One region of the Kiloniella antarctica genome, then DNA from elsewhere that is predicted to be linked to it. Evidence: predicted binding sites of a transcription regulator. Region 1 holds the regulator's gene; each other region holds the start of a gene.
What was found. The regulator PhoB, encoded in region 1, activates phosphate uptake and scavenging genes when phosphate is short. The targets are predictions, from matches to a motif close to TNTCATAAAACTGTCA.
Positions count from the first base shown of each region.

Region 2: a site for PhoB is predicted at 7,581-7,596, ahead of phnF (phosphonate metabolism transcriptional regulator PhnF). Genes of this name have one in related genera too.
Region 3: a site for PhoB is predicted at 2,881-2,896, ahead of ACFSKO_RS19875 (flagellar basal body rod C-terminal domain-containing protein). Genes of this name have one in related genera too.

Region 1 covers NZ_JBHUII010000001.1:890,523-900,529, reverse strand. The annotation lists gene ACFSKO_RS04285 (hypothetical protein) at 1-530, opposite strand, end outside; gene phoB (phosphate regulon transcriptional regulator PhoB) at 770-1,486, opposite strand; gene phoU (phosphate signaling complex protein PhoU) at 1,491-2,246, opposite strand; gene pstB (phosphate ABC transporter ATP-binding protein PstB) at 2,258-3,058, opposite strand; gene pstA (phosphate ABC transporter permease PstA) at 3,089-4,405, opposite strand; gene pstC (phosphate ABC transporter permease subunit PstC) at 4,398-5,780, opposite strand; gene ACFSKO_RS04255 (PstS family phosphate ABC transporter substrate-binding protein) at 5,887-6,918, opposite strand; gene ACFSKO_RS21055 (ATP-binding protein) at 7,261-8,715, opposite strand; gene ACFSKO_RS04245 (NADP-dependent malic enzyme) at 8,961-10,007, opposite strand, start outside.
Region 2 covers NZ_JBHUII010000004.1:1,279,444-1,289,450, reverse strand. The annotation lists gene ACFSKO_RS13015 (LbetaH domain-containing protein) at 1-395, shown strand, start outside; gene ACFSKO_RS13010 (DUF1045 domain-containing protein) at 416-1,120, shown strand; gene phnN (phosphonate metabolism protein/1,5-bisphosphokinase (PRPP-forming) PhnN) at 1,131-1,724, opposite strand; gene ACFSKO_RS13000 (alpha-D-ribose 1-methylphosphonate 5-triphosphate diphosphatase) at 1,726-2,868, opposite strand; gene phnL (phosphonate C-P lyase system protein PhnL) at 2,872-3,567, opposite strand; gene phnK (phosphonate C-P lyase system protein PhnK) at 3,578-4,363, opposite strand; gene ACFSKO_RS12985 (alpha-D-ribose 1-methylphosphonate 5-phosphate C-P-lyase PhnJ) at 4,360-5,280, opposite strand; gene ACFSKO_RS12980 (carbon-phosphorus lyase complex subunit) at 5,285-6,397, opposite strand; gene phnH (phosphonate C-P lyase system protein PhnH) at 6,399-6,992, opposite strand; gene phnG (phosphonate C-P lyase system protein PhnG) at 6,989-7,486, opposite strand; gene phnF (phosphonate metabolism transcriptional regulator PhnF) at 7,613-8,344, shown strand; gene ACFSKO_RS12960 (hybrid sensor histidine kinase/response regulator) at 8,631-10,007, shown strand, end outside.
Region 3 covers NZ_JBHUII010000013.1:269,988-279,994, forward strand. The annotation lists gene ACFSKO_RS19865 (ABC transporter substrate-binding protein) at 1-1,256, opposite strand, end outside; gene ACFSKO_RS19870 (PilZ domain-containing protein) at 1,842-2,204, opposite strand; gene ACFSKO_RS19875 (flagellar basal body rod C-terminal domain-containing protein) at 2,386-2,781, opposite strand; gene ACFSKO_RS19880 (PadR family transcriptional regulator) at 2,952-3,557, shown strand; gene ACFSKO_RS19885 (efflux RND transporter periplasmic adaptor subunit) at 3,554-4,675, shown strand; gene ACFSKO_RS19890 (efflux RND transporter permease subunit) at 4,672-7,863, shown strand; gene ACFSKO_RS19895 (CDP-alcohol phosphatidyltransferase family protein) at 7,961-8,569, opposite strand; gene ACFSKO_RS19900 (CDP-alcohol phosphatidyltransferase family protein) at 8,591-9,427, opposite strand; gene ACFSKO_RS19905 (phosphatidylserine decarboxylase) at 9,429-10,007, opposite strand, start outside.

The sequences.
Region 1 (10,007 bases):
CTGGTTACCTGATTGCGAACACCGACCCATCCTGTGTGATCTCCGAGCGGGAGAGAGAGACTGATCTGTGCCCAGTTATTGAGCATGGATTTCAAGTTTTGATTCTTTGGAACAAATCCTTGTGCAATTTGGTAACTTTCAGCAGGAGAAAAAATTGTTGAATCGTCCCTTTGATAGCCCGCAACAAAAACCATTTCCTTTGGCTGAAACCATCTGCCTTCTACCAAATCATAGAGACATGAAGCAGGAGCTAAAAGTTTGTTTTTGCCGACCATCACGCCATTACAAAAGTGGCGACCTGCCACATTTAGGCGACCAAGCGCACTCCAGGGATATTCCCTTGCTTCAAGACGCGCCATTTTATTGTCCGTGAGAAAGTAAGCATTTTCTTGTTGAGCTGTATCATTAGGGGAGGAAACCGTGGCCGAGGGTTGAGCCGACGTGGCTTGGGACTTTGGTTGAGAACCACATCCGGTAAGCAGAAACAGGGAAATGAAACTGCTTATGATCAGAAAATGGATATTCTTCACGATCTTACCTCTAAGATTTTGATTAGAAGGATAGGATAACAGAAGGAGTTGGTGTCATCCATATCGAGTGCAAGAAAACAATGAGTTATGTAGTGTTCGCACTATCTTCTGTATTCTCTTAGAGTGATGAAGCCTTGCTAAACAAAGAATAAAGATAAGACCATAAAATGGCTTATAAGCAAAAAATGGCCGTGATAAACACGGCCATTTTTTAGAAATTTTGATATGATTTCAAAGGGTCAAGCGGCTTTGGCTCTATCCAGAGCGTACCCAGCGGATCGTACCGTCCGAATAAGATCGAGTTCGGGACCTTCATTCAATACTTTACGCAGACGTCTGATGTGTACGTCAACGGTACGTGGCTCTACGTACACATCATGACCCCAGACTGAATCCAATAGCTGTTCTCGGCTGAAGACACGTCCTGGGTTTTGCATCAAGTGACGTAACAGTTTGAATTCGGTTGGGCCGAGGTGGACTTCACGCTCACCGCGGTAAACCTTATAGGCTGCCAAGTCCATATTTATGTCTTCAAATGCCAAAGCTTCAGTAACTGTTTCTGGCTTGCTGCGACGCATGATGGCGCGAATACGGGCAATGAGTTCTGCAGGAGAAAAGGGTTTGGTCATATAATCATCTGCGCCAGAATCAAGACCTCTGATCTTGTCTGTTTCTTCACCGCGTGCGGTGAGCATGATGATCGGGACACCCTTGGTTTCTGGCAAGCGACGAAGTTGTCTGCAAACCTCAATACCTGAGAGCAAAGGAAGCATCCAATCTAGTAAAATCAGATCTGGAGCTTCTTCTTTTGCACGGAGTAGAGCTTCTTCGCCATCATGAGCTTCGTTAACGCGAAAACCTTCTTTTTCAAGGTTATAGCGAAGCAAGGTTGTCAGGGCGATTTCATCTTCGATGATCAAAGCGAGAGGCTTCATGGAAAGGTCCTTTTTTTCCATTGTATTAAATTTCTATTTCGCTGTCATTATTATCGGGCGCATCACTATTTGGACTGAGCACCTGAAAGGAAGTACGGTCTCCCTTTGGTCGCTTGCCTTCTAGGCGCGCACCTGTGGATAGATAGTAAATAGTTTCGGCAATATTGGTGGCATGATCTCCCATGCGTTCGATGTTTTTTGCGATAAATAACATATGGGTACAGGCACTAATGTTGCGTGGATCTTCCATCATGTAAGTGAGAAGCTCACGGAACAAAGAAGTGTACATTTCATCAACTTCTTCGTCTCGGTGCCAGACGTCAATTGCTCTGTCTTTGTCGCTGTTAGAAAATGCATCAAGAGTATCTTTGACGATTTCTTGAACAAGCCGAGACATACGCATAATGCTTGTAACCGATTTTTGCGGGGGCATCTGATTGATGGCGATGCTGCGCTTGGCGATGTTTTTGGCATAATCGCCAATCCGCTCGAGATCAGAAGAGATCTTGAGGGCGGAAATAACCGCACGTAAATCGTTTGCTACGGGTTGGCGAAGGGCGATTAATTGCACAACTGCTGATTCTAACTCTTCTTCTAAGGCATCGATTTTTGCATCTTCTGCTCTTACTAACTCTGCCTTGGCACTGTCGCGTTGAACGAGAGCGTCAACAGCTTCAGCGAGCTGGTTTTCCGCCATGCCCCCCATACGAATAATGATTTCATGGATGGTGCGTAATTCTTTATCGAAAGAACTGACGATATGGTCTTTTGTATCTGGCATATCTATAATCCTTAACCAAAACGTCCAGTAATGTAACCTTGTGTACGGTCGTCTTGGGGGCTGGTGAAGAGTCTGTCTGTTTCACCGACTTCAACCACTTCGCCCATATGAAAAAAAGCAGTTCTTTGTGAGACCCTTGCGGCCTGTTGCATGGAGTGGGTTACGATTACAATCGTAAATCTCTTGCGCAACTCATCGATCAATTCTTCGATCTTTGCTGTGGCAATGGGGTCTAGAGCAGAACAAGGTTCATCCATAAGGATGACTTCAGGGTTGATCGCAATGGCACGGGCAATACAAAGGCGTTGTTGCTGTCCGCCTGAGAGACCGGTACCGGGTTTGTCGAGGCGATCTTTTACTTCATCCCAGAGACCTGCGCGACGCAAACTTTCTTCGACACACTCTTCGAGTTCCTCTTTGTTATTCACAGTCCCATGTAATTTAGGGCCGTAGGCGATATTATCATAAATTGATTTCGGAAAGGGATTAGGTTTTTGGAAAACCATGCCGACCCTCGCACGAAGCAGCACAGGGTCCAGACCGGAATTGTAAATATCAACGCCGTCCAGATTAATCCGACCTTCGACCACGCAATTTTCAATCACATCGTTCATGCGATTTAAACTCCGTAGAAAAGTTGACTTTCCACAGCCCGACGGGCCGATCAAAGAAGTTACCTCGTTGGCCCCTATATCCAAATTAATGGACTTTAAGGCTTGGCTTGCACCATAGAATACGCTGACATCACGAGCTGTTATTTTAGGCTCAGATGTAAGGGGTTCATTGATGGTGTTAAAGTTTTGCATATCCATAGCGTAGGACATTCCTATTTTCCTTAAAGCTTACCAGCGGCGTTCAAAACGTTTACGCAATATAACTGCGATTGCGTTCATAACGACAAGGAAGGCCAGCAGGACCATTATGGCTGCTGAAGTTTTTTCTACAAATCCACGTTCAGGGCTATCGGCCCAGAGAAATATCTGTACGGGGAGGACAGTGGCAGCATCCCCCATACTACCCGGAATATCTGCGATAAAAGCCACCATTCCAATCATAAGAAGCGGTGCTGTCTCTCCGAGGGCTTGTGCCATGCCAAGAATAGTTCCTGTCAGAATACCCGGCATTGCGAGTGGAAGCACATGATGGAAGACCGTTTGCATTCGCGACGCACCAATGCCCAGAGCTGCCTCTCGTATTGATGGAGGTACTGCTTTGAGAGCTGCACGTGAGGCAATTATAATTGTTGGTAAGGTCATAAGAGCTAATACCATTCCGCCGACGAGAGGGGCAGAACGGGGTAAGCCAAAAAAGTTCAAGAAAATTGCCAAGCCCAAAAGGCCAAACACTATTGAAGGTACAGCCGCAAGGTTGTTGATGTTTACTTCAATAATATCAGTCCATCTGTTTGTCGGGGCAAATTCTTCAAGGTAAATCGCGGTTAATACTCCGATTGGAAAACAGAGCGCGAGAGTGATGGCCAGAGTATAGAGAGATCCTATAACGGCGCCGAGAATACCGGCTTCTTCTGGTTCTCTAGAGTCTCCGTTGGTAAAGAAATCCATGTTAAATTTTTTGATAATACGATCATCAGTCTCGAACGTGTCGAGCCAGGAAAGTTCAACATCCTTTATCTTTCGATTGTCTTCGGGGACATCGCGGGAAATATAGCCTTTAAAATAGCTATCGACATCGTCGGAGGCTTTCACAGCAATGGTTGCCGTCGTACCCACGAGTTTAGGATTATCGAGGACGGCATCGCGGACATCATAATCAGCTGCGGTTCCCAAAATACCATAAAGCTGACGTTTTTCACGTCTGCCATCAATACCGGGGAACTGTTCACGAAGGGCATCACGTAAGAGACCCTTGTAACTGGCGGCAGCAAGATCTTCTAACCTGTTTGTCCCTTTCGGATCAATCGTCTGAGTGTTTAGGCGCACGTCAATAAGGATGTAGGTTTGCTCAAAGGCGGTATAACCTTTGGAGATAATTGACGTCAGTAGAAGGCAGAGCACCAATACAGCGGTGAGAACTGCTGTGAGACCGTAGAGACGAAAACGAGTCTCACGTGCATTCCGTTTTTTCAAAAGTAGAGGATTAATCTTCAAGGGGCTGGCCCCTGTGGACAAATCTTCGGGGTGTGGCGTGTTATCAGTCATATTTTTCACGATATTTACGAACCACTTTAAGGGCTACTACGTTCATGACAAGTGTGACGACAAAGAGCAGTAAGCCAAGGGCAAAGGCCGCGAGGGTTTTGGCGCTGTCGAACTCTTGATCGCCGACGAGAAGGGTTACAATTTGAACTGTTACGGTTGTTACGGCCTCTAGAGGATTGGCGGTTAAATTTGCGGCGAGACCTGCAGCCATTACCACAATCATTGTCTCGCCAATGGCGCGGCTCATTGCCAATAAAATTGCGCCGACAATTCCGGGGAGTGCTGCTGGTATAATGACCTTGGTGATCGTTTCTGATTTGGTTGCGCCCATGGCATAGGAAGCATCACGCAAGGATTGCGGAACAGAGTTCATAACGTCATCTGATAAGGATGATATAAAGGGGATGATCATGATGCCCATTACTGCACCTGCTGCCAGAGCAGATTCAGAAGAAACATCAAGCCCAATAAGAGTGCCTGTATTTCTAAAAAAGGGAGCAACTGTTAGTGCAGCAAAAAAACCGTATACGACGGTTGGAATGCCTGCGAGTATTTCGAGGACTGGCTTGGCAAAAGCTCTAAATTTTTTACCTGCATATTCCGACATATAGATTGCAGACATAAGACCAACAGGAATTGCGACAACCATACAGATAAAGGTTATGAGCATGGTTCCTGCAAAGAGCGGGATGGCCCCAAAGGATCCGGAACCGCCAACCTGATCACTTCTCAAAGCTGTTTGAGGGCTCCAGTGGGTTCCAAGTATGAAATCAAAGAATGGAATTTTTTCGAAAAAACGAAGGGTCTCAAAAATAAGGGAAAGCACAATCCCAAGTGTGGTCAAAATGGCTATCAGAGAAGAAATCATCATGACAACCGAGATAACCTTTTCGACCTGATTTCGGGCGCGAAGGTTAGGATTGATTTTTTTGAGGCTGCCAAAGAGAGTTGCCAATGAAACTGATATTGCGACAACAGCCATAGCAAAGTAACTGATTTGTTTGAAGAGTTGGTAACTCTCCGCGGCTTTTAGAATACTCGCATCTGGATCTCGGGTGAGAATGCCTCCCGATGCAAAGTTGATAACATCATTGATAAAGAGCGTAAGTTGGTCAGCCGAGAGAGAGGCATTGGCTTCTTTAAGCTGAGATTTAACTAAAATTTCAGCGATCTGGGGCTCGAAAATCATCCAGCCAGCCATTATTAGAAGGCTTGGTAGCCCGCACCAGATAGCTGTGTAGAGCCCATAGTATGGCAGTCTGGAGTGGAGAGGTTGATCTGATTGTCCAGATAACGCGACTGCTCGCCCTTTTCCCAGGATAAATCCCAGTACTGTGAGGAAAAGCAAAGCGAAGAAAAGAGCCAACTGTTCCATTTAATTACATTACCCGCGAGGGAACCTAGTTTAATAACTTTACTTTATTGCACCAGAAACTGGCGACTTGCAATCAAGCCACCAGTATTCCGGAAAGATCCGCAACTTACATGCTTAATGATGTAAGGCCACGTGCAGAGTTTTTAACCTGCTCACGATCAGCAGTAGGTAGTGGGATTAGGCCTTTGTCAGCCAAGTAACCCTCATCACCCCAAGCATCTTCGCTTGTGAAGGCTTTAACGAACTCTTCGATACCAGGTACGGAACCAACGTGTTCTTTCTTAACATAGAAGTAGAGCGAGCGGGATACGCCGTAGTCTCCAGCAGCGATGTTTTCGAAAGTTGGCTCAGCGCCTTCGACGATTGAACCCTGGATTTTGTCCGCGTTCTGATCAAGGAAACTGAAACCAAAGATCCCAACAGCTTTTGGGTTAGCTTCGAGTTTTTGAATGATCAGGTTATCGTTTTCACCAGCTTCAACATAAGCACCGTCTTCACGAATAGTGTGGGCGATCGTTTTGAAAGCTTTTTTGTCGCTTTTGCGAAGCGCTTTGAGGCTTTCAAATGTCTTAGCACCACCTTCCATGGCTAGCTCAACGAAAGCGTCGCGAGTACCAGATGTCGGTGGAGGACCAAGTACTTCGATTTTGCTGTTTGGCAGGCTTTTGTCGATATCGCTCCAGTTTTGATATGGATTATCAACCATTTTGCCATCAACAGGGACTTGTTTAGCAAGAGCGAGGAAGATTTGTTTCTTCGTGAGGGTCAGGCGTTCGCTCTGTTTAGAGTTCGCGAGAACGATACCATCGAAACCGATTTTAACTTCTGTAATGGAAACGCCATTTTTTGTGCACTTTTCGTATTCAGAAGCCTTAATTCGGCGAGAAGCGTTTGTAATATCGGGGTGTTCAACACCAACACCCGCGCAGAAAAGCTTCATACCACCACCGGATCCAGTGCTTTCAACAACAGGCGTTTTGAAGCCTGTAGTTTTACCGAAGGTTTCGGCCACTGTAGTAGAGAATGGGAAAACTGTTGAAGAACCGACGATGCGGATCTGGTCGCGTGCCTGAGCGGCGCCAGCTACTGCCATCATCATTCCAGCAAGTGCTGTCGCAGTGAGAACTTTTTTGATCACGTTCGTATCTCCGCTATATAGCGTTATTAAAATCTCAATACGCACATCCCGATTTTCCAGGTCTCCTTAAAGCAACCTTGTTTTCAAGTTGCCGGAGTTTCATGCGCTGTCGATCATTCGACGAGGCAAAACATATCTACCAACGACGATACTTCTGTGACTCTACTGTGACAGTTTAATTACACGAAAAAAGGAATATTTTTTGATTCGAGAAAAGAAAATAGCAGATAATGTATTGATAAATAATAGTTTATTTTTAATTTACATTGTTTTGTGTTTGAGGAATATCAAAACATGAAATTTGAAGGTTTTGTTAAATAGTATTTTGTTTGGCTCGATTCACTAAAAATCCAACTTTCGAGATCCAAGCTGTGTTGGCTTATTTTCAGTAATTACAGCTTGAGGTAAATAGACAGTAAAGGTTGAGCCTCTACCGACCTCACTATCAATGGTTAGTACGCCGCGATGCCTATTGACGATATGCTTTACAATTGCGAGACCTAAACCTGTTCCACCGAGTTTACGAGATCGTGCTGGATCGACACGATAAAAGCGTTCTGTCAATCGCGGCAAGTGCTCCCGAGCAATCCCATCACCTTGATCTATTACGGAAATCGCAAAAGAGGGGCGCCCCAACCGGCGCATGCCCTGGCTTCCTGGGCCATAGGATTTGCACCGAATTGTCACCGTTGTTCCATTGTGGCCATATTTGATGGCGTTTTCGAGCAGGTTTTGAAATACCTGAGTAAGGGCTTCGCTGTCGCCAAGAACAGGTATGACGTCATCCATGTCCCGACGGATTGTAATATCTTTACTTTCGATTTGGGTATGCAGACCCTCTATGATGTTGGTTATGGCCTCGCTCAGGTCTGTAACGCTTGTCGGTGGTGTGTGCTCCAAAAGCTCAATCTTCGACAGGCTCAAGAGGTCTGATACCAGTCTGGACATTCTTTCAGCTTGATCCTGCATGATCTTTAAAAATCTTTGTTGGGCATCGGGATCGTCTTTTGCGGGTCCTTTGAGAGTCTCTATGAAGCCCATTAAGCTGGCGAGAGGTGTTTTGAGTTCGTGACTAACGTTGGCAACAAAGTCTCCACGCATTTGTTCGACACGTTTTGCTGAAGTTAGATCATGTAAACTGACAATGATCTTGGTGCCATCCCAAGTTTGTTCGTTCATTCTGGCAATACGGGCTTGTAGGTAGCGCTCAACCCTACCGTGGATTTTGAAATCAACAAAGCGGGACACGTCTTTTGTACTGTGCTCAATTTCATCGATAGTGCTCAAAATAGAAGGGTTACGCAGAACGGTTGATAGCTCTTTATCTGCAAGCGTATCTTCAAATATAGCTTCAGCTGCGGGGTTTCCTCGAATGATCTTTCGCTTGCTGCCCAACATAATCAGAGGATCAGGAAGAGACTTTAAAATGGCCTCATTTCCTTCGGTGACAGCCTCTAGCTGACGTCGATATTGTTGACGTTCTTGCGCCATGCGCGCGAGTGTGATGTTTAATTCGGGATAGAGAAAACTACCGACTGCCGAAGGCGTTTCAGGGAGAGATTCTTTTCCTTTAAGCTGTCGAAGCGCTGTGATGTATTCTTTCAGTCGTTCGACATGATTGTAGTGGCTGGTGAGGATGTAACCTGTGCCAAAAAGAATTACTATTCCTGCAATGACGGCGGCCTGCCATGGCACTAAATGAAGGATAACCAAAGCAAATAGTACAGCTACGCTTGGCGAAGCAAGAATGAGAGACGACGTAAACAGTCGATTATATTTATCCTGTCGAACTGGCATAATGACCCGAGTATGTTTGCAAGGAGCGGCTATTTTTAGTGCAGCCTATTACGCTATACTTAGCCTGCCTTCATGACAGTTTGAAGACGAATATAGATAATGTTTAATTTTACTTATGTTTCAGTACCTTACGTAAAGTTATTTACTAAAACGCTACTGCTTCTGGCTGTCTAATGCCAGAAGCAGTAACTGATTTCATAAACTTGTAACGTTTGACTTAGGCGGTTCCAGCTTAAAGGGATGGCTTAATCTTGCTCATTGGTTATTGATTCATAGGCACCCAGAGCAGCCATGGTTACGAGGTCCGTGACTGTGGCTCCCATAGGAACAATTTGAACTGGTTTTTCCAAACCAACCAGCATTGGTCCAATAACCGCCGTGCTTCCTCCAGCTTTTTGAATAAGCTTTGTGGTGATGTTCGCGGAATGTAGAGCTGGCATGATCAAGATATTTGCAGGACCTGTTAAACGAGAGAAAGGGAACAGCCTTTTTTGTAGATCAAAATCCAAAGCTAGGTTTGCTTGCATTTCGCCTTCATATTCGAAGTCGACTGCCATGGTGTCTAGTACTGAAACGGCACGTCTGATTCGTGTTGTTGTCTCGCGTGTTGGGTTTCCGAAATTGGAGAAACTCAAGAAAGCGACACGAGGTTCGTAACCCATTGCTTGAACGTGCGACGAAGCCTGAATTGCTATATCGGCAAGTTGTTCTGAGGTAGGAACTTCGTTTACAGAAGTATCTGCGACAAAAATAGCTTTGCCATCTATGATCATCATCGACATGCCCATGGCACGTTTGCCTGGTTTACAGTTGATCGCCCGCATTGCATCATCCAGTGAGACAGCAAAGCTTCTGGTCAGGCCTGTGACCATAGCATCGGCAACGCCGTCCGTTACCAGACAAGAGGCAAAGATGTTACGGTTTTGATTTACCATGCGTTGACAGTCGCGATACAGCTTGCCTTTGCGTTGTAGACGACTGTAAATATAATCGGTATAACGTTCACGGTGTTCAGAAATACTGGCGTTATGGATTTCAATAAAATCACCGCTAACACCGATATTTTTCATCGTACTTTTTATAATGTCTTCACGACCGACAAGCAAAGGTGTTCCGTATCCTGCATTGTAAAAGGCGACGGCAGCCCGAATGGCTGATTCTTCTTCACCCTCTGCAAAGACGACACGTTTAGGATGGCTACGTACTTTTTGCGCAATACGCATAAAGGTGGTCGCTGCAGGATCAAGTCGAGCTGAAAGCTCTCGTTCATATGCATCCAGATCGTCTATATT
Region 2 (10,007 bases), on a different contig from region 1:
ACAGAGCAAGCATGCACCATTTTCAATATCGAAGTGCTGCTTATGAAATGGGGGAAGACGATCAAGAGTTCTTTGAATGGCGGAAAGCTTCTCCGGTAAATATTGGTCACGATGTATGGATTGGCCAGGGCGCAATTGTCAAAGGTGCTGTGACTGTTGGTAACGGCGCTGTCATCGGTTCGGGGGCAGTCGTTACAAAAGATGTTGCTCCTTATTCAATCGTTGCTGGTGTCCCTGCGAAGACAATAAGGCAGAGGTTTGAAGCTCACATTCAAAAGGCACTTACGCGCATTGCCTGGTGGGATTGGGATCATCAGCTTCTTACTGATCGCCTCGATGATTTCAGGAAGTTTGATGCGTTAGAATTTTGTTTAAAATACGATCCCCAGATTTAAATTACTTACTTAAAATTGATATGATGACGCATTTTAAACGATTTGCGATATATTACGCACCGCCAAGGGGAAGTGATCTAGAAGCATTTGGGGAGAGCTGGTTCGAATGGAATTCACAACAAGTTGCTCCACGAATTCAATGCTCGGATACCTTAGATTTATCTAATGATGAAATTAAAAGAATAACATATGGCCCTGCGCGATATAAATTTCATGGAACATTAAAACCTCCCTTTTATTTGAATTCTGACTTTTCATTGGATGATCTTGATGCAGCTTTGTTTGACTTGGCACGTGCACATAAAGCATTTGAGTGCGGCGCTCTGCAATTGACTGAAATTGGTCAGTTCTTGGCTTTATGCCCTGTTGACACAGCGCAAAATATTACGAAATTAGCTTCAGCTTGTGTTGAAGAGATTGATCGGTTTCGAAAACCAGAGACACAGGGCGAAATGCAACGTCGCCGTGATGCGGGATTAACTCCTCACCAAGATGATCTTTTGGTTAAATGGGGATATCCTTATGTTATGGATGAGTTTCGGTTTCATCTAACCTTAACGGGGCGGATGGATAAGGAATTACACTTTCGTGCCAAAAAATCACTTACTTTTTATTTTAAAAATCTGCTACAGCAAAATTTTCCTTTCAAGGAAATTGCCCTATTTGGTGATCCTGGTGAGGGGCGAAAATTTCAAGAAATTGAGCGCTATAAGCTAAGCGTATAAGTTATATAGACTAATTACGAGAATATGAATGCTCATAGCTTAATGTATGTAAGTATGGATTTTCAATCGCGTTTATAAAATTTGACGATGAGTCTTCTATTGCAATCGAATTATCAATCTCAATGACGTTTTTGCCTGTGACCTTAAATGCTGTTGCCCGTTCGAGACGAATGTTGATGTCTAAGGTGCTTTCACGGCCTCGGGCTTGGAGACGCTTTCTAAGGGCCTCTTTGTCGACAACAATCGAGATTATCCTGATTTTTTTATATTCAAGCCTGGCTTCATTTAAAACGCTTCTTGAAACATTGACCACAACACTCTTTCCACTTGCAAGAGCATCGTTGATAGCAAGTGGAACACCGTAACATAAATTGTGTGCTTTCCATGAAAATGTAAAAAGGCCTGCTTTTTCTTTGTTTAGGAATTCGTCTGCTGAAATGGCGATATGGTCTTCGCCACCGGAATTTTCTGGACGTGTTATATAGCGTCTTGGAAAAGCAACATTTGTGGAGTGAGAGAAATAAGCACGCGCAATGTCTAAAAGGGTATCTTTCCCGGCACCGCTCGGGCCTACGATAAGATATAACCAACCTTGTTCATCCATTTTAAGACACTCTATGCCCTTCACGCCACACGCTCTTGATTATTGGGTGATGGGAAGAATGGTGTACGTGGATTAAGTCGGCTCGTTTACCAAGAGCAATTTCGCCTCTATCAGTGAGGCCAACTCTTTCAGCCGGTGTTTTTGTAACAGTCCTGACTGATCGAGGTAAGTCATAATTCTCAAAATTGTTATACAAAAGCATTGCGGCATGGAGTAAGCTATGGGGCACGTAATCGCTTGATATAATGTCCAAAAATCCATCTTTGGCTAAGGCACCTGCTGATATGTTCCCTGAGTGGGATTTTCCCCGGACTAGATTAGGACCACCCATCATGACAGCAAGTCCTGAATTGTGAGAACTTTTTGCGGCTTCTAAAGTTGTCGGGAATTCGGCGACTGTTACACCGTCGGATACAGCTTCCGCGACATGAGATGACGTGGCATCATCATGGCTGGCAAGGGCAAACCCTTTATCATGTGCAGTGCCTACAACATGTTTTCTGTTGCTGCTGCTGTATTTTTTTTGATCATCTTGACGGTCAGATATGAAGCGCTTCATTTCGCGATCACTTAAACCGTATTTACCTTGGTAATATATGTAATAGGCTTCCAGAGAAACAAACTGGCGTTGTCCGGGAGTGTGATCCATGACGGAAAGCATACGAACGAGTGTGTTATTTGCTAACTTGTCGAGGGCTGGAGCCATATCTGAATAACTGACTTCACACCGTAAGTGTATCAGGTGATCTGCACGAAGAAGGTTTTCTTTTCCTGCGTGTACAAGACTGCCGACCATCTCCTCGAGCCTTTTAACTCTTGAACTACCTTCATTGACATCGCCCACAGCAATTGCGTCAAATACAGTTGTGATGCCTGCACTTGCAACTTGATTGTCATGACTAATAACCGCTGCGACAGATGGCCATTCCGTTTTAGGGCGGGGAGTCATATGTTTTTCAAGGTTATCTGTATGTAACTCTACGAGACCTGGTAACAGTAGATCCTTATTAAGGTCATGAGCGCTGGAAAGTGAGCTGTTTCGATCCGATATATCCTGGATTTTGCCGTCCCGGACACACAAGGTGCCATTGATGACCTCGTCAGCTAAAACGATTTTTGCATTTGTGAAAACTTGTTCAGACATGATTTACGTACTCTGAAATTGGGTTACATCAAAGGATCTTGTGCAAACTGCGTCTCTGGCTTCTTGGTCATGGAAAATACCTAGAATAGCAGAACCGCGATCTTTGGCGGTTTCGATTAAATCAAGAACGGTTTGACGATTTTTGGCATCGAGCGAAGCAGTGGGTTCGTCGAGAAGCATTATGGGATATTCGGCGATAAAACCGCGGGCAATATTCACCCGTTGCTGCTCTCCGCCAGAAAAAGTTAAAGGCGATAAGTTCCAGAGTCTTTCCGGTATGCGCAATTTTGTTAAAAGGGCTTTTGCAGCCTCAATGGCATCTTTTTTGGAGTTCCCAAGTGCAATAGAGGGCTCTGAGACAATATCGAGAGTACCAACACGGGGTATAACTCTTAAAAATTGGCTGACATAACCAAGTGTTCTTTTTCTGATCTCTAGTATTTCATGAGGATCAGCACCGACAATATTCATATCCTGGCCTTGATGGCGAATAGTGATTTCGCCTTCGTTGCAAATATAATTGGCGTAAATCATTCTCATAAAAGTACTCTTTCCCGACCCTGATTCGCCGGTAAGAGCAACACATTCCCCTGTGGACAAAGAAAAGTTGATCTTTGAGAACACAGGAATGGTCATGCTGCCCTGATTGTGTAGCGTGAAGTGTTTACTTACATTATCCACGTGAATCATTTCTGACATATTCATGACCTTAACATTGCAAAATAGAGGAAACGAGAAGTTGGGTATAAGGGTGCTGGGGATCATCAAGAACCTGATCCGTTAACCCATTTTCAATGACGCGGCCATTTTGCATGACCATCAGCCGATGCGATAGTAAACGGGCAACGGCTAAATCATGAGTAACGATAACAACGGATAACCCAAGGTTTTGAACGAGGCCTCTTAAAAGATCCAAGAGCTTTGCCTGTACAGATACATCTAGCCCGCCTGTGGGTTCGTCCATAAAAACGAGACGTGGTTCGGTAACAAGATTTCGTGCAATTTGAAGCCTTTGTTGCATGCCACCAGAAAAGGTTGAGGGCAGGTCATCTAGTCTTTCTTCTGAAATTTCGACCTTGGATAGCCAGTCTTGGGATGTATTACGAATATTGCCATAGTGACGCCAGCCAACAGCCATGAGTCTTTCGCCTATGTTTGCGCCTGCACTTACACCCATTCTCAAACCATCACGTGGATTTTGATGAACAAAAGCCCAATCTGTACGCATAAGAAAGCGGCGCTCTGGTTCCGTCATTTCAGTGAAAAGGTCACGATTTCCATCGTGCCGGGTGTTATAGGAAATCGCCCCTTTTGTCGGCTTGAGTTGTGCTGACATGCAATTGAGGAGAGTAGATTTTCCTGAACCTGATTCTCCAACAATACCAAGAACTTCACCAGGTCTGAGATCAAAAGAGATATTCTGGCAACCGACCCTGTCGCCATACATCATGGATAGATTTTCTACTTTTAATAAGGGCTGCAAAATGGTGTTCATTTTAACGCCTCCGATTTACGGTTTGTCATCGCAGGGAAATGATTAATGTTGTTATTGGCGCCATAGTGACCGTTGTCTTGACGATCTTGGCAGTAATCACTGTCGGAACAGACAAACATTCGGTTGCCTTTGTCATCAAGGATGACTTCGTCAAGGAAGCTGGTTTCTGAACCACAAAGAGTACAGTTTTCATCCCACGCCTGAATTTCAAAGGGGTGATCTTCAAAATCAAGACTCTCAACTTTTGTATAAGGCGGGATCGCGTAAATACGTTTTTCCCGACCGGCTCCAAACAACTGAAGAGCTGAACAGTTATCCATTTTAGGATTATCAAACTTTGGCGTAGGAGAAGGGTCCATAACATACCGACCGTTTACTTTCACAGGATAGGCATAGGTCGTTGCGATATGGCCATGTCGTGAAATATCTTCGTATAATTTTACATGCATGAGGCCGTACTCTTCCAGTGCATGCATTTTGCGTGTTTCTGTCTCTCTTGGTTCTAAAAATCTGAGCGGTTCAGGAATGGGAACCTGATAAACAAGGATTTGACCTTCTTGTAGAGGCTCTTCCGGTATCCTGTGCCGGGTTTGAATAATTGTGGCTTCTTTGGTTTTTTCAGTGGTGTTGATATTGGCCGTTTTCTCAAAGAACTGTCTGATACTGACGGCGTTTGTCGTATCGTCGCTTCCTTGGTCAATAACCTTTAATGTGTCGTTGGGTCCTAAAATAGTAGCCGTAACCTGGACGCCACCGGTACCCCATCCATAAGGCATCGGCATTTCTCGCCCAGCGAAAGGTACTTGATAACCGGGAATAGCAACGGCCTTCAGAAGAGATCTTCTGATCATTCGTTTTGTCTGTTCATCAAGGTAGGCAAAGTTATACGACGACTTGAGTGTATTGCTTTTGGACATGTTCTTATTCCGCGGCCTGAGACGTTTGTTCTTGTGATGCTTTACTTTCTTGTCGCATGCGGCGAACAAGGCCGAGTTCCGCTTGGAAATCGACGTAGTGCGGCAGTTTGATGTGCTCTACAAAGCCCGTTGCCTGAATATTGTCACTGTGGGACATGACAAACTCTTCATCTTGCGCAGGTGCAACGATCTCTTCGCCGAGCTCCTCGGCGCGTAAGGCACGATCAACGAGTGCCATGGAAATGGCCTTACGTTCGTTTTGCCCGAAAACTAATCCATACCCTCGGGTGAATTGGGGCGGTTCTGTTTTTGAACCTTGAAACTGGTTTACTGTTTCGCACTCTGTAATTTCAATGTCACCAATATCAATTGAGAAACCCAATTCTGGAGGCTCAATTTCGACAGCAACCTCGCCTAATCTGATTTCACCAACAAAGGCGTGATTGCGGGCATATCCTCGTTGGGTGGAATACCCAAGAGAAAGAATAAAACCTTCGTCTCCGCGCGCCAGGTTTTGTAAACGTAGATCCCGGTTGGCTGGAAAATCCAAAGGTTCTCGTGTTAAGTCACCAACAGGAGCATCGTCGTCATCTTCATGAATAGTTTCTTGTTGTATGAGACCTTCCTTGTTTAAGAGGTTGCCAAGTACCCTTGGCATATCATCTGAAATGGGGTGAGTAGCTCTTTCTAGTTCGTCAGGTGTTTTTTCTGTTTCCATCAAATCAAAATCCAACAAACGATGGGTGTAATCGAATGTTGGGCCAAGGATTTGTCCTCCGGGTAGATCCTTATACGTGGCAGAAATTCTACGCTCGATATGCATTTTGTCGGTTTGTATAGGGTTGCTATAAGCAAACCGAGGTAGAGTTGTCCTGTAAGCTCTGATTAAGAAGATGGCTTCGATGACATCACCTCTTGCTTGTTTAATTGCTAAAGCGGCAAGATCTGCGTCGTAAAGAGAGCCTTCGGCCATAACACGACCAACTGATAGACTAAGTTGCTCACGAATTTGGTCGATAGTTAGTTCGGGAATTGAGCTGGAACCACGTCTCTTCTCTGCAAGGAGCTTGTGAGCATTTTCAATGGCTTTTTCACCACCTTTTACTGCGACATACATTTTAGAGCTCCAGTTCTGTTGTGCGTGGCAGAGCTGCCATGGTTGATGGGGCCGCAAAAATGACATCAATTCCGCGAGGGAAATAGGTTCTGTTTGTCTGAGACCAGTTCCAAAACTCCTTATTTACGGGAGTAGGTTTGAATGAGTTCGTATTTTTTATGCCGGGACCTCGTAGCGTTAATTCAGTGCCAGTATCTAAATGAGATACAGACATTAAAATTGTTGCTGAGCGATCGGGGTTTTCTGTCGATCCCAAAGGTAGCTTCGAAAGAGATGGGGGATCAATTCGACCATCAACAATAGCAAACAGACAGTCTTTTGGATCTTCTACGATGGGACACCCAGTATAAAACTGTAAATAGGTGCGTGCTTCGGGGGTGTCCATTTCAGGAGACAGCCATACAGGTGTATCCATATCTGCCAGGGTTAATAATATCGCTGTAATCGTAGGGTTTAATTTTCCCGGATTTGGGCAGCTCACTGGTAGGTTTGATATTTCTCCTGGCCGAGACATGGCCTCCAATACGGCTTTAAAAATTGCTGTAGAATCAAAAACGGGATGCTGTAATCCAGATAAAGTTGTTTGTTTCATCATTCGTCTTCTCCTCGGACCATGGTGAAAAAATCAACTTTTGAAGCCGCTATTTTGGATTTTCGATCTTTTCGGCGTGTTTTTTGTTGTAAGGCTATAGGAGAAATAACACTCTCGAGCACTTGTTCAGACCACGTTTCATCTTGTAGCAAGGCATCAAAAACAGCGGCGAGTTCGGCATGTTTATGATCGCGTCCTTTGACGTATGAATATCCAACCATCCCGTTTTCCATACAGACCGTGCAACGGCTCATGGACATTTCGCCAAGATTGAATTTTTGACCATCGCCGCCAGCCCTTGCGCGCACCATGACCAACCCGGTTTCTGGTTTTCTTAAAAACCGATAAGCCAGTTCATTTAATTTTGGTCTTTTTTTTGTAAAGGAACTCCAGCTTGATTCTAATTCTTGAGTTGAGCTACGAGCTAAAACCGAAATCCAATGCTGACGGTGTTGAACGCTATCGCTTTGGGCTCGTTGGTTTGGGCTTTGGGTCACATTTTTCTCCTATCGACAAATTCAATATTTGTCTAGACGTCTATACATATATTGGTTATAGATGCCTTGTTCGTCAAAGACCATTGACGACAGATGAAAGTTTTATGAACTTTAGGAGACAGCGCTATGGAGTGGGAAAAGGGTGAGGCTATTTGGAAACAAATTGGGCGGTTCTTACTTCAAGACATAACTGGAGGAACATATAAGCCGGGGGAAAAACTTCCTACGGAGAATGAGATCGCCAAACGCTTCCAGGTAAATCGACATACCGTTCGAAGTGCAATTGCGGCTCTTACTGAAGATAATGTTTTGAGAGTAGAGCAGGGGCGTGGAACCTTTGTCCAAGAGACTGTTCTGGATTATCCGTTAGGCAATAGGACACGATTTTCTCAGATTGTATCTGGAAGGCATCGCCTGCCTGATAAACATCTTGTCGAAAGTAAAATAGAGTTTGCAAATAAGCAGGTTTTGAAGAGGCTTATGCTAAGCGGAAAGACGAAGGTGATACGACTTGAATCAGTGAGTGAAGCTGATGGAATTGCCCTCGCTTATTCAGTTAGCTATTTACCTGCGGTCCGGTTTAAAGGAATAGAGAAAATTTTTACGAAGACAAAATCTCTTACAGAAGCTCTCAAACAATATGGTTTAGAAGATTATACGCGGAAGAATACAAGAATAACGGCCCATATGCCGGATCGCCGAACTTCTGAATTTTTACGACAATCAAAAAACAAACCTGTTTTAATAACGGAAAGCGTAGATATCGATACAAATGGATTGGCGATCCAATTCGGGATAACCCATTTCGCAAGTGAACGCGTTCAACTTTTTGTAGAAAACAAAAACATTAACTTTTAAGTTTTGAAACAATTTGTCCATCAAAAAAAATATCTCGGCGGTTGCGGAAAACTGAAGAGAATAAAATAGGGCGGGGGGAAAGAGCGGGCTCTTTTTATCTGCTAAAGGTCGGCCGAGAGGTTTTTGGGATTTGGTACAATTGATACAAATAATAATAGTCTTGGAAATGAAGCGGATACCTAAGCTCTTTATCTTCCCAATGAATTATTGAATAAATTATTGGATAACAATTGTGAGTGTTTCAGGGCACTCTGTATTTGTAATAGTGATATTTGAGGGATCTCTGATGGAGACCGGCTTTGCTACCTTTGATTATGAAGGAAGATTGTTATCCATAAATGATAGCTTTCTTAATATTCCTGTTGATGAACTAAGCTCTCTTCTTAATGCTCAGGTTGAGCGGGATATTCTTGAACAGGTGTTGCTTTCTTTTACACACTTATCCAATTTTCCCAATGATAAAGTTAATCTTCTTAAGCAATGGCAGTTGTCGGGGGAAGGAATTTTCTTACAGGGAGAAACGGGTGTTCAGTTTCTTTTGTCTAAGTATAAAACGCCAGATGGTGGAACATGCTATTTAAAAGTTCCTTACTCAAACGATGTTGAGATTCAAGTAGATCATTCTCTCAAGATATTACTGGATGCGATCCAATCATTAGATATTGGTATCGCACTTTATGATGAAAACTTGTGTTTTGTCTTATCCAACAAAAGGTATGCCGATTTGGTTTTACCAGAGAATTTACGGGAAAAAAGCGATGATGTTTTCCTGCCTGGGCGAAGTGTTCGAGATATTACAAAGGATTTAAATTCATCGGATGCGTTTCTTTTACCGAGCGGCCTTGCTTTGGAAGAATGGAATAGTCAGACCGTTAAGGGCATAATGAGCTATGCAAAAAATATTGAAACCTCACGTCTGGATGGCCGTCTGGTTTTGAGTTCAACGCACAAAACAGGGTTTGGTGGCTATCTGCTAACCATTCGGGATATTACTGAACAACGTCATGCGGAAGATGCACGTCGGGAAGCGGATATGTTGTTACATAAAATCGTAGAAGCTTGCCCGGCAAATTTTTTGGTTTCCAGAGTATCAGATGGGAAAATCATATACTTCCCCCCAGCTTCTCGTGATCGGTTTGGGGATATCGAAACGGCTAAAAGCTTCTTTATTAAAGCGGAAGATAGAGAACAATATTTGGATGCCTTACTTCCTACAGGAACATTAGACGATTACCGAGTACAGTTTCGCCGTCGGGATGGTACAATCATGCAGGGTTTAACATCTGCTCGTGTAACCGATTATAAAGGCGAAGATGTCATCGTCTCTTCGACACGCGATATTACCGAACAGCTTCAAATACAAGATGAGCTGGTAACACAACGCGAAATAGCACATCAAAATGAAAAAATATCTGCTCTGGGAGGATTACTGGCAGGCGTTGCTCATGAATTAAACAACCCGCTGTCTATTGTTGTTGGCTACGCTTTGATGCTTCAGGATAAAACAGATGATCCAGAAGTTAAGCGCCGGGTGGAACGTATTGGGATAGCTGCGGAACGCTGCGCCAAGATTGTTAAAACATTCTTGGCGATGGCAAGACAACGTCCGATGCAGGTTGAAAACTGTAACCTCAATGAAGCGGTTGAGGTGGCTTTGGATGTT
Region 3 (10,007 bases), on a different contig from region 1:
TCTGCTGTCCAACCGAGAAGAACGGTATCGTGATCGCCTTTTTGTGAACGGGAAAGGTACTCACCCCATTCCATGGAAACGATCTCAGCGTTCACACCGACAGCCGCCCAGTCAGCCTGAATAAGTTCGGCCATACGACGCGCATTCGGGTTATAAGGACGTTTAACAGGCATTGCCCAGATATCAGTGCTTAAATTGGAAACACCAGCTTCTGCAAGAAGAGCTTTCGCTTTTGCAGGATCATAAGGGTAATCCTGAATTTCTTCATTATAGCCCCAAAGTGTTGGTGGAAGCGGGTTTTTAGCCGCTTTACCAGCGCCCTGGAATACAGCTTCGATGATTGCCTCTTTGTTCATGGCATAGTTAAGTGCCTGGCGAACACGCTTATCATCAAATGGTTTTTTCTCGGTGTTGAACGCAAGATAACCAACGTTCAAGCCTTCTTGACTATCAACAGTCAGATCTTTGTTTGCTTCAATGGAAGTCAAATCAGCCTGATTGGGATAAGGCACCAGATGACACTCACCAGCAGCAAGCTTCTGATAAGCAACCTGGGCATCAGGAGTGATCGCAAACACAAGTTTGTCTAGCGGTGCACGACCTGACCAATAATCGTCATTTGCTTGATAACGAATAAAGGCATCTTTCTGATAGGAAACAAACTGGAAAGGACCCGTGCCGATTGGCTCTTGGTCAAATTTCTCAGGAGTACCAGCATCTAGCATCTGTTGTGCGTATTCAGCAGAATGAATAGAAGCGAAATCAATGGCAATTTTTGAGATAAAAGGTGCATCAGGCTTCTGAAGTGTGAACTTAACTGTATTATCGTCAATTTTTTCAATCGACTCTAAAATATCTGGGAAGCTTACATAACCAGAGAAGTACTCGTAAGTACCACCAGAAACTTTATGATAAGGGTGATCAGCTTTCCACTGGCGATTGAAGCTGAAAAGAACATCATCAGCGTTTAATTCACGTGTAGGCGTGAAATATTTCGTCTTATGGAATTGTACGCCTGAACGAAGATGGAAAGTATAAGAAAGTCCGTCTTCGGAAACTTCCCAGGACTCAGCCAAACCTGGAGTTATAATTGTTGAGCCTCTTTCGAACTCTACAAGGCGATTATAGATGTTGCGTGAGCTGGCATCAAATGATGTACCTGATGTGTACAGAGCAGGTGTAAATCCTTCAGGGCTGCCCTCAGAACAATAAACAAATGTTTTTGCCTGTGCAGATACAGATCCCATAGCAAGCATACTTGCGAAAGCCGCAGTAGCCAAAAGTCCTTTTTTAATCACGATATCCTCCCAAATGTCGTAAATAAGCGCGGAATGCGCCTTTTTTTATTTTTAGTATCTCGTTACCTAATCTAATAAGGATGGTTTTAAGCTATCCATCTCAAGTTGCATAGTCAATTTCCTCGTACGGCCTATATAAAAATTGTATACAAAATTAGTAAGAATTTATCTGAGGCATATTTAGTAAGGTTTTATATATTTTATCTTTTAAATTCTGTTAGTTAAGCTACCCGCCACGACGGAAATTCGACACCCTAATAAGACATTATAAACCGATAAGATGCAAAAAAAAGCAATAAAATTATACGTCATTTTTAAACTTTCAAGAGCATTGAAGGCGAGGACCACCACCCAAAACAACTAAAGAGCGAGAGAAAGCAAAGATTCGAGTTTTGATTAAATCATATTCAGGCAACAAAAATTACTTATACCTTACCTTCACCACGAACGAAAAGGTTACCCTTTAACGGCTCTCCCAGAGAATAAAAAACACTGTTTTAATTGGTATGCTATTTGTTCAAATCACTCTGATAAATTGATTAATCAAGCGTACTCTAAACATTTCATCGGTAAAATTCCTGCCATTATGCTCGCTAATTTATCAGGGCTTTCTTTAAACCGTAAGCCAACGTTTTCTCCTCGAGACCAAACAACTTCTGATACAAGCTGAACTCCTCCGGCAATATTAATCACAAGCCTCGTTCCAATGTCGATCACATGATTAAATTTCGCCTGTACTCCATTGACCGAAACATCATAAATTACGCATTTTTGCTCAATCCCAGCAAAGTCTGAATATTCTCCAGACCAAAGCACAGAAATTCGTTGATAGCGTCGCTGGTCACCTCCATCCAATTCTACAGAAGAATTAGGCAATTGACCTTTAGTTTGCTTTTTTCCAGACATGGCAACCTGAACCTTCATACTTACGACGAAAATAGCCTCAGACATGACATATACGGCAACATACCTTCGGCAAGGCAAGACGAGATATGTAATATACCAAACAATTATCTCTAAATTTAAAATAAAATTCAAGTTAATTAAATAAACAAAATCAATAAACGAACGAAGGCTATGTAATCACTTAATCTTCGTTACTATCAAGAATACTCAAAAGCGTATCATCTAACTCTGAAAATTTCTGAATTACGACGGCGTTGGCCTTATAAGCAGTAGAAGCTATCTTTTGATTAACAAGTTCTTCCTCAATATTGACGTTAGTAGCTGAAAATATTTCGGCAAAACTACTCGTCTGCCCTACTTGCGATAGAGGTGTGCCCGCTGAAACTTGAGAAACAATTCCACCGACACCAGGATTATTGCTTATGGCATCAACTCTGCTTGGTGTGAAAGGTACTCTTGCGGACGAATTTTCAGAACCATTCAATGCTGTAGACTTAGCGTTCACAATATTATTAGCGGACACCGCAACACGGAGCGCCTGCAAATTAAGTCCAGAAAGTGGTATAGAATAGTCCATGTTTTCATCCCTTTCACTATAGTATATCTGAGTTACAACCCCATTTCAATTTTAGGTATTTAGCTAAATTTTTAGATAATTTATGGACAAAGTTTTAATTGTCATAAAAAATTCATTATATCGGGTTGATATATGATGGTTCGATCTATATCTAACATAAATAGGTGAAAATGGCTTCGAAAACCACCTACAAAAATAAAGCAGGTAATTTGAGTATGGATGTTAAAACTTTATGCCTTGGGGTATTATACCAAGGCGAAGCAAGTGGGTATGAAATCAAGAAGGCCTTTGAAGAAGGCCCCTTTAGTCACTTTCAAGATGCCAGTTTTGGCTCTATCTACCCTGCGCTGGGACGCCTATCATCCGAAGGCTTGGTCGACTGTACTCAAATGGCACAAGAAAAACGCCCCGACAAGAAGGTATATAAGCTGACCAGTAAGGGTAATAACGCTTTAATAACAAGTATTCTGGTCCCTCCTGCTCCAGATAAATTTACATCCGACTTTTTCTTCGTCCTTTATTTCGCGGAACTTCTCCCCGTAGCACAGGTCACTCTGCTTATCGATCAGCGTATAGCGTTTTATAAAAATATTCTTGAGCGTATGTCAGAATGTGACATCACGTCCGTAACTGCCGGCAGACAATTATGTCATGGCCTCGGCTTAACTGTTTACCAATCATCGCTCGAGTATCTGCAAAAGCATAGGGACAGTTTCCTTCAAAAGCTTCCTTCTCAGAACATAACCAGTACGACTTCAAACAGGCACGCATCATGAAAGTTTCCTATCTCCTCGCATTCATTTTAGCAGTTGGAACTACTGGCTGGGTTATGTCAGGGCTACTTGCTGATGGCTCTGAAACGGGTAAGTCAGCTCAGCCTGAGGTGAAGAAAGCTCCCGTTAACCTGACAAAGGAAATACGCATACCATCGGTTCGTGTTCACAACTTATCCGCGGAACCCTATACCCGACGGTTAACAATTCGAGGAAGAACAGAGGCACTCAGAACTGTTCAAATCAAAAGTGAAGCCAGTGGTAAAATTATTGAACTCACTGTTGAAAAAGGTCAAAAAATAGAATCAGGCAAGCTGATTGCCAAACTTGACGTTAATGAACGGTCAGCAAGAGTAAAAGAGTACGCGGCCTTAAAAGAACAGCGTGCTATTGAATATGAAGCATCAAAGCGTCTTTCACAGAAAGGCTTCAAGGCGAACACTAAACTCGCGGCGAGCAAAGCGGCCTTAGAATCTGCACAAGCCGAACTCAGCAAAGCTAATGTGAACCTTTCCAATACCCTTATCCCAGCTCCTTTTACGGGCATACTACAAAATCGCATGGTTGAAATTGGTGAATACATCGATATCGGCGATGAGATCGGTACCATAGTCGACCTTTCCACCATACTGATTGTCTCTGAAGTAAGTGAACGTCTGGTTCCCTTTATTACCGTTGGCCATCCGGCCAGCGTCAGGCTAATTACAGGGGCGATTGTTAAAGGAAAAGTACAATACATTTCCTCAATGGCTAACCCAACGACCCGAACTTTCCGTATTGAAGTTGCCGTCCCGAACCAAGATCAAAGTATTGTTGATGGTATTACCGCTGAAACCATTCTCACCTTAAATCACACTCAAGCACATAAAGTATCTCCTGGAATTTTGACCATCGCCGATACAGGGGCGATTGGCGTAAAAACGATTAATCGTAAAAACGAAGTCGTGTTTAAAGAAGCCACAATTTTGGAAAATACGACTGATGGTTTATGGCTCGGAGGTTTGCCAGACAACGTCACCTTCATTGTTGTCGGTCAAGAACTTGTTATCGATGGCCAAACAGTAAAGCCCATCGATGTGAATACCTTGGAAGAATTCAAATCTGAGGTACCTCAGTCATGAATGGGATTATCTCTGCAGCTCTTGGGCGTTCAAGAACGGTTTTGCTTGGTCTTATCCTTATCCTTATTGCTGGGGGTGTTTCTTATGTGACAATCCCCAAAGAAGATAGCCCCGACATCACAATTCCGATTATTTACGTCAGCATGCACCATGAAGGGATTTCCCCCGCAGACGCTGAACGCCTCCTTCTAAAACCCATGGAAAAAGAACTCCGCAGTATTGAGGGCGTCAAAGAGATGCGTTCAACCTCCTATCTTGGAGGCGGAAATGTCGTCATGGAATTTGATGCCGGATCAGATATTGATCTTGCCCTGACAGATGTCCGCGAGAAAGTCGACATTGCCAAGGCTGAACTTCCAGCAGACGCAGATGAGCCAACCGTTCATGAAGTCAACTTAAGCCTTTTTCCCATCATCGTCGTTAATCTATCTGGAGATATCCCTGAACGCGCTCTTCTCTCTATCGCAAATAGGCTTCAGGATAATTTAGAATCTATCCCAACTGTTCTCGAAGCCAAATTAGTCGGGGATAGAGATGAGTTAGTTGAAATTGTTATCGATCCACTCGTTCTCGAAAGCTATAATCTGGATGCCAATGATATTATAACAGCTGTTGGCAAATCAAACCTCGTGGTTGCGGCAGGATCTCTCGACACAGGACAAGGGCGATTTGCCATCCAAGTCCCTGGATTGTTCGAAGACACCAACGACATCCTTAACATGCCACTGAAGGTAAATGGAGATGCTGTTGTCAGGGTTCGAGATATTGGTATTTTGAGAAAAACCTTCAAGGACACATCCGAATACGCAAGGGTCAACAATAAGCCAGCACTCACACTTGAAATATCAAAACGTACCGGTACCAATATTATTGAAACCATCGAACGTGTTCGCGCCGTTATTGCCGAAGAACAAACCCTGTGGCCTGACGCCGTAGAAGTGTCCTTCAGCCAGGATCAATCAACCGGCATTCGTACAATGTTGCAGGATCTTCAAAATAACGTGCTCTCTGCAATCATCCTGGTGATGATTGTTGTTGTTGCGGCTCTTGGTTTTCGCTCATCCATACTTGTAGGGATCGCGATCCCCGGATCTTTCTTAGCCTCTATCATGATGCTTCATGCCGCCGGCCTTACGGTTAATGTCGTGGTCCTTTTTAGTTTAATTCTTTCCGTCGGCATGCTTGTGGATGGAGCGATTGTCGTTACAGAATATGCCGACCGCAAAATGAGTGAAGGTATCCATCGCAAAGAAGCTTACAAACAGGCAAGCTTGCGCATGGCATGGCCAATCATTGCTTCTACAGCAACGACACTTGCAGCTTTTGCCCCCCTAATTTTTTGGCCAGGGATTATGGGTGAGTTTATGAAATTCATGCCCATTACCTTGATCGCGACCCTCAGTGCCTCTCTTGTCATGGCCTTGATCGTTGTCCCAACAATTGGCGCCATTATTGGTAAAGCTGGTGGCGCTGCAGATAAAAAATCCATGGAGAACCTTGCCGCCTCAGAAAATGGTGACCTCAGGAGCGTAACAGGCTTCACCGGGTTTTATATCAAACTTATGCACCGGGTATTAAAGTTTCCAGGAACGGTTGTTTCTTTAACCTTTGTCTTGCTCATTAGCGTTATATTTCTTTATGGCACATACGGAAAAGGCGTTGAGTTCTTTCCAAATATCGAGCCAGACAATGCGGTTCTGCAGGTTAGGGCTCAAGGAAACATGTCTATCGATGAAAGAGATTATCTTGTAAGACAGGTCGAACAAATTGTTATGGATCTGCAAAATGAAAGACAGGAACTCCATAGTATATACGCCAGCACCAATGCGGAAAGTAGCACCAGCAGTAATCAACCCGAAGATGTGATTGGCAATATCCAAATGGAATTTACCGACTGGTTTAATCGCCGACCTGCCGATGAAATTCTTGCTGAAATTCGCGCCAGAACAGCGGTTCTTGGAGGAATATCTGTAGAACCTCGTAAAGAAGAAAAAGGTCCTTCGTCGGGAAAACCTATTGAGATAGAGATCGCTTCTGAAGACCCAACTCTGGTCTATCCAATGGCCAGCATTATCGCCTCCCACCTTCAAACAACAGACGGTTTTGTTGACATTGAAGATGGCCTACCCGTACCCGGGATTGAATGGCGAATTGATGTCGATCGTGCTCAGGCCGCAAAATTTGGTGCGGATATAGCATTAATCGGCAGCTATATCCGCATGGTAACCAATGGTATGAAACTCGGGAGTTACCGACCAGATAACAGCGATGAAGAGATCGACCTCGTCGTTCGACTTCCGAAAAACAATCGGACCATAGAACACCTGGATCAAATCAAAATTCAAACCAACGTGGGCCTCATCCCCATATCAAACTTCATCACACGTACAGCAAAACCAAAGGTTGGCTTGATAAATCGTGTCGACGGTAAACGGGTTGCTGTGATCAAATCAGATATCGCTGAAGGTGTTCTTACAGATACTAAAGTCAAAGAGCTCGAAAGCTGGCTTTCTACACAAAATCTTGATCCAAAAGTAACGATCACCTTTAAAGGAGAGAATCAAGATCAACAAGAATCTCAGGAATTCCTGGTTAAAGCCTTTGGGGTCGCGCTCTTTATGATCGCTATTATTCTCGTGACCCAGTTCAATAGTTTTTACAGTGCGCTTTTGATCCTCTCAGCCGTCATCATGTCAACCATTGGCGTGCTGATCGGGCTTTTGATTACCGATCAACCTTTTGGTATCGTCATGTCCGGGATCGGGGTTATTGCTTTGGCAGGAATAGTCGTCAACAACAACATCGTTCTTATTGATACTTTCGATTACGTATCAACTAAGTTTAAAGACCAAAAAGAAGCTATCATCAGAACCGGAGCTCAGCGTCTGCGCCCCGTACTCCTGACCACAGTCACGACAATTCTTGGATTAATGCCTATGGTGCTCTCCACCAATATTGATTTGATTAATCGTACAGTTCAAATTGGTGGCCCTTCTACCCAATGGTGGACACAACTTGCGACAGCCATTGCTTTTGGTCTTTGCTTTGCAACAATTTTAACGCTGGTCATTACGCCCAGCTCTTTGATGGTTCGGGTGAATTTTAGAACCTTTGTCACCAGGATCAAAAACAGATCCAAAAAACATTCCACAGATCCAAATCAACATGGATCGCCAGTCAAAGAATAACTTCAACCAGCTGAGTGAGATTTTTTTGATCAAACTCCTGCTCGATAACCTGCAAGAGAGAACCCAAGAGAGCCGAACATTTCGGCTCTCTTTTTTATTAGTCTTTAAAGAGGGAAACTGCAGCGTGAACTCTAAAGGATGTCGTTAACCAACAAAGAGAGCCAAACACCCACGCCAATAAAGAAAAGTGTTGTGGCCAAATACAGAGTGCCAAAAACAAAAAAATTGTCTCTGTACCTTCAGTCAGACCACCAAGATAATAAATAGATTTTTGGCCTCGGATATCGGTTGACACCCCCCTTTTCTCCGCAACGATCGCAAAAGAAAGAAAGGAAGCGCCAGTTCCAACAAAAGAAAAGATGAGAAACGCTGCAGCCAAGGCATTCTCTTGCGGGTTAGCTAAGGCAAAGCCAAAGACGACCGCTGAATAAAAAAGGAAATCCAAGGTTATATCAAGATAACCACCAAGGTCTGTTATGCCTTTGACACGCGCGACAGCACCATCCAAACCATCACAAAGGCGGTTAAATATAATACAGGCAAGCGCCGCCTCATAATGTTGAAACCCGAGTGCTGGAATAACCAACATACCAACGCTAAAACCAACCCATGTTATCCGATTGGCAGTTATTCCATTATCTGAAAGAGATCGGCCCAACCGCTCTAAGGGAGGATCAATCTTTCTCCGCATCCAGGCATCAAACATACTAGCAGCTCTTAAGCCGTTCTAGGCCTCTTCTTTATCAGGTTGATCAGGCGAATTTTTGTCTGTCAGGTCGTTATTTTCCAGATCCTTAGCCTCTTGAGCCATCATTTTATTACGGCTATTTCGATAAGAAAACTGGGCAAGAATGATGCTCGCCAAATATCCAATACCAGCAATGCTAAGGGAAACCCAAGGCGTACTAACCAAAAGCATGATGCAGATTGCAACGCCAAGTAAGACAAGTCCGACATATCGTCTTGGTATGCGAATACGTTTAGATGAATACGTCGGGATCGTGCTAACAAACAAGGCGCCAACAAGTACTAACATCACACCATTAACAATAGGTGTCCGAAAAAACTCATCACCAAGTTCAAAACTTAAAGCCAGTGGCAACAAAATGAGACCAGCACCACAAGGCGCAGGTATCCCCGTAAAAAATTTTGAGGCCCAAGGTGGGGGATTTTCATCCAGAAGTCCTGTATTAAAACGAGCTAGACGCATACCACAACATATCGCAAAGAAAAGCGATACAGCCCATGCCAAACCGCCAGAACCATCCATCGCCCATAAATAAATAACTATCGCTGGCGTAACACCGAAGTTGACAAAATCAGCTAAGGAATCAAGCTGAGCACCAAACTCACTTGTGCCCTTCATTAGCCGTGCAACAGGTCCATCAAGGCCATCGAGCACCATGGCAAGAACAATACCAGCCACAGCCAGTTGCCAGTCTTTTTCCAAGGCGAAACGGATTGCCGACAGTCCGGAACACATCGCCATCAAGGTGATGGCATTTGGTATCAACCGGTTGACGGAGAATCCGTGTAAACGACGACGGCGCTTGAGACCTGCCATATTAACGTACCTCTGTTTCGCGTGAGACTTCGTCGGAAAGGAGATCTGCAATAACTGTTTCGCCACCGATCATTTGCTGACCAACAGATACAAGCGGTGAAACACCGTTAGGAAGATAAACGTCTGTACGACTACCAAAGCGGATAAGACCAAAACGTTCACCCGCTTTGACTTCCTGTTCCAAAGTAAGGTTACAGATAATCCGGCGCGCAATCAGTCCCGCAATCTGGACGAAAGCGATTTCCTTGCCGTCTTCCGTTTCCATTTTTATCGACATACGTTCATTCAACTCTGATGCCTTATCCATGGCAGCATTGAGAAAAGCACCATGATGATAAGCCAGCTCAGTGATTTTACCAGCTGTTGGTACGCGATTGACATGAACATCAAACACACTGAGGAACACAGAAATGCGCATCAAAGGTTCACTGCCCATATTGAGCTCAGAAGGCGGCACCGCCGTCTCGACAGCGCTGACATGCCCATCAGCAGGACTAACGACAAGTCCTTCACGAACAGGCGTCTGACGCTCTGGATCCCGAAAGAAATAGGTGCAGAAAGCTGCAAGAATGAGCCCGAC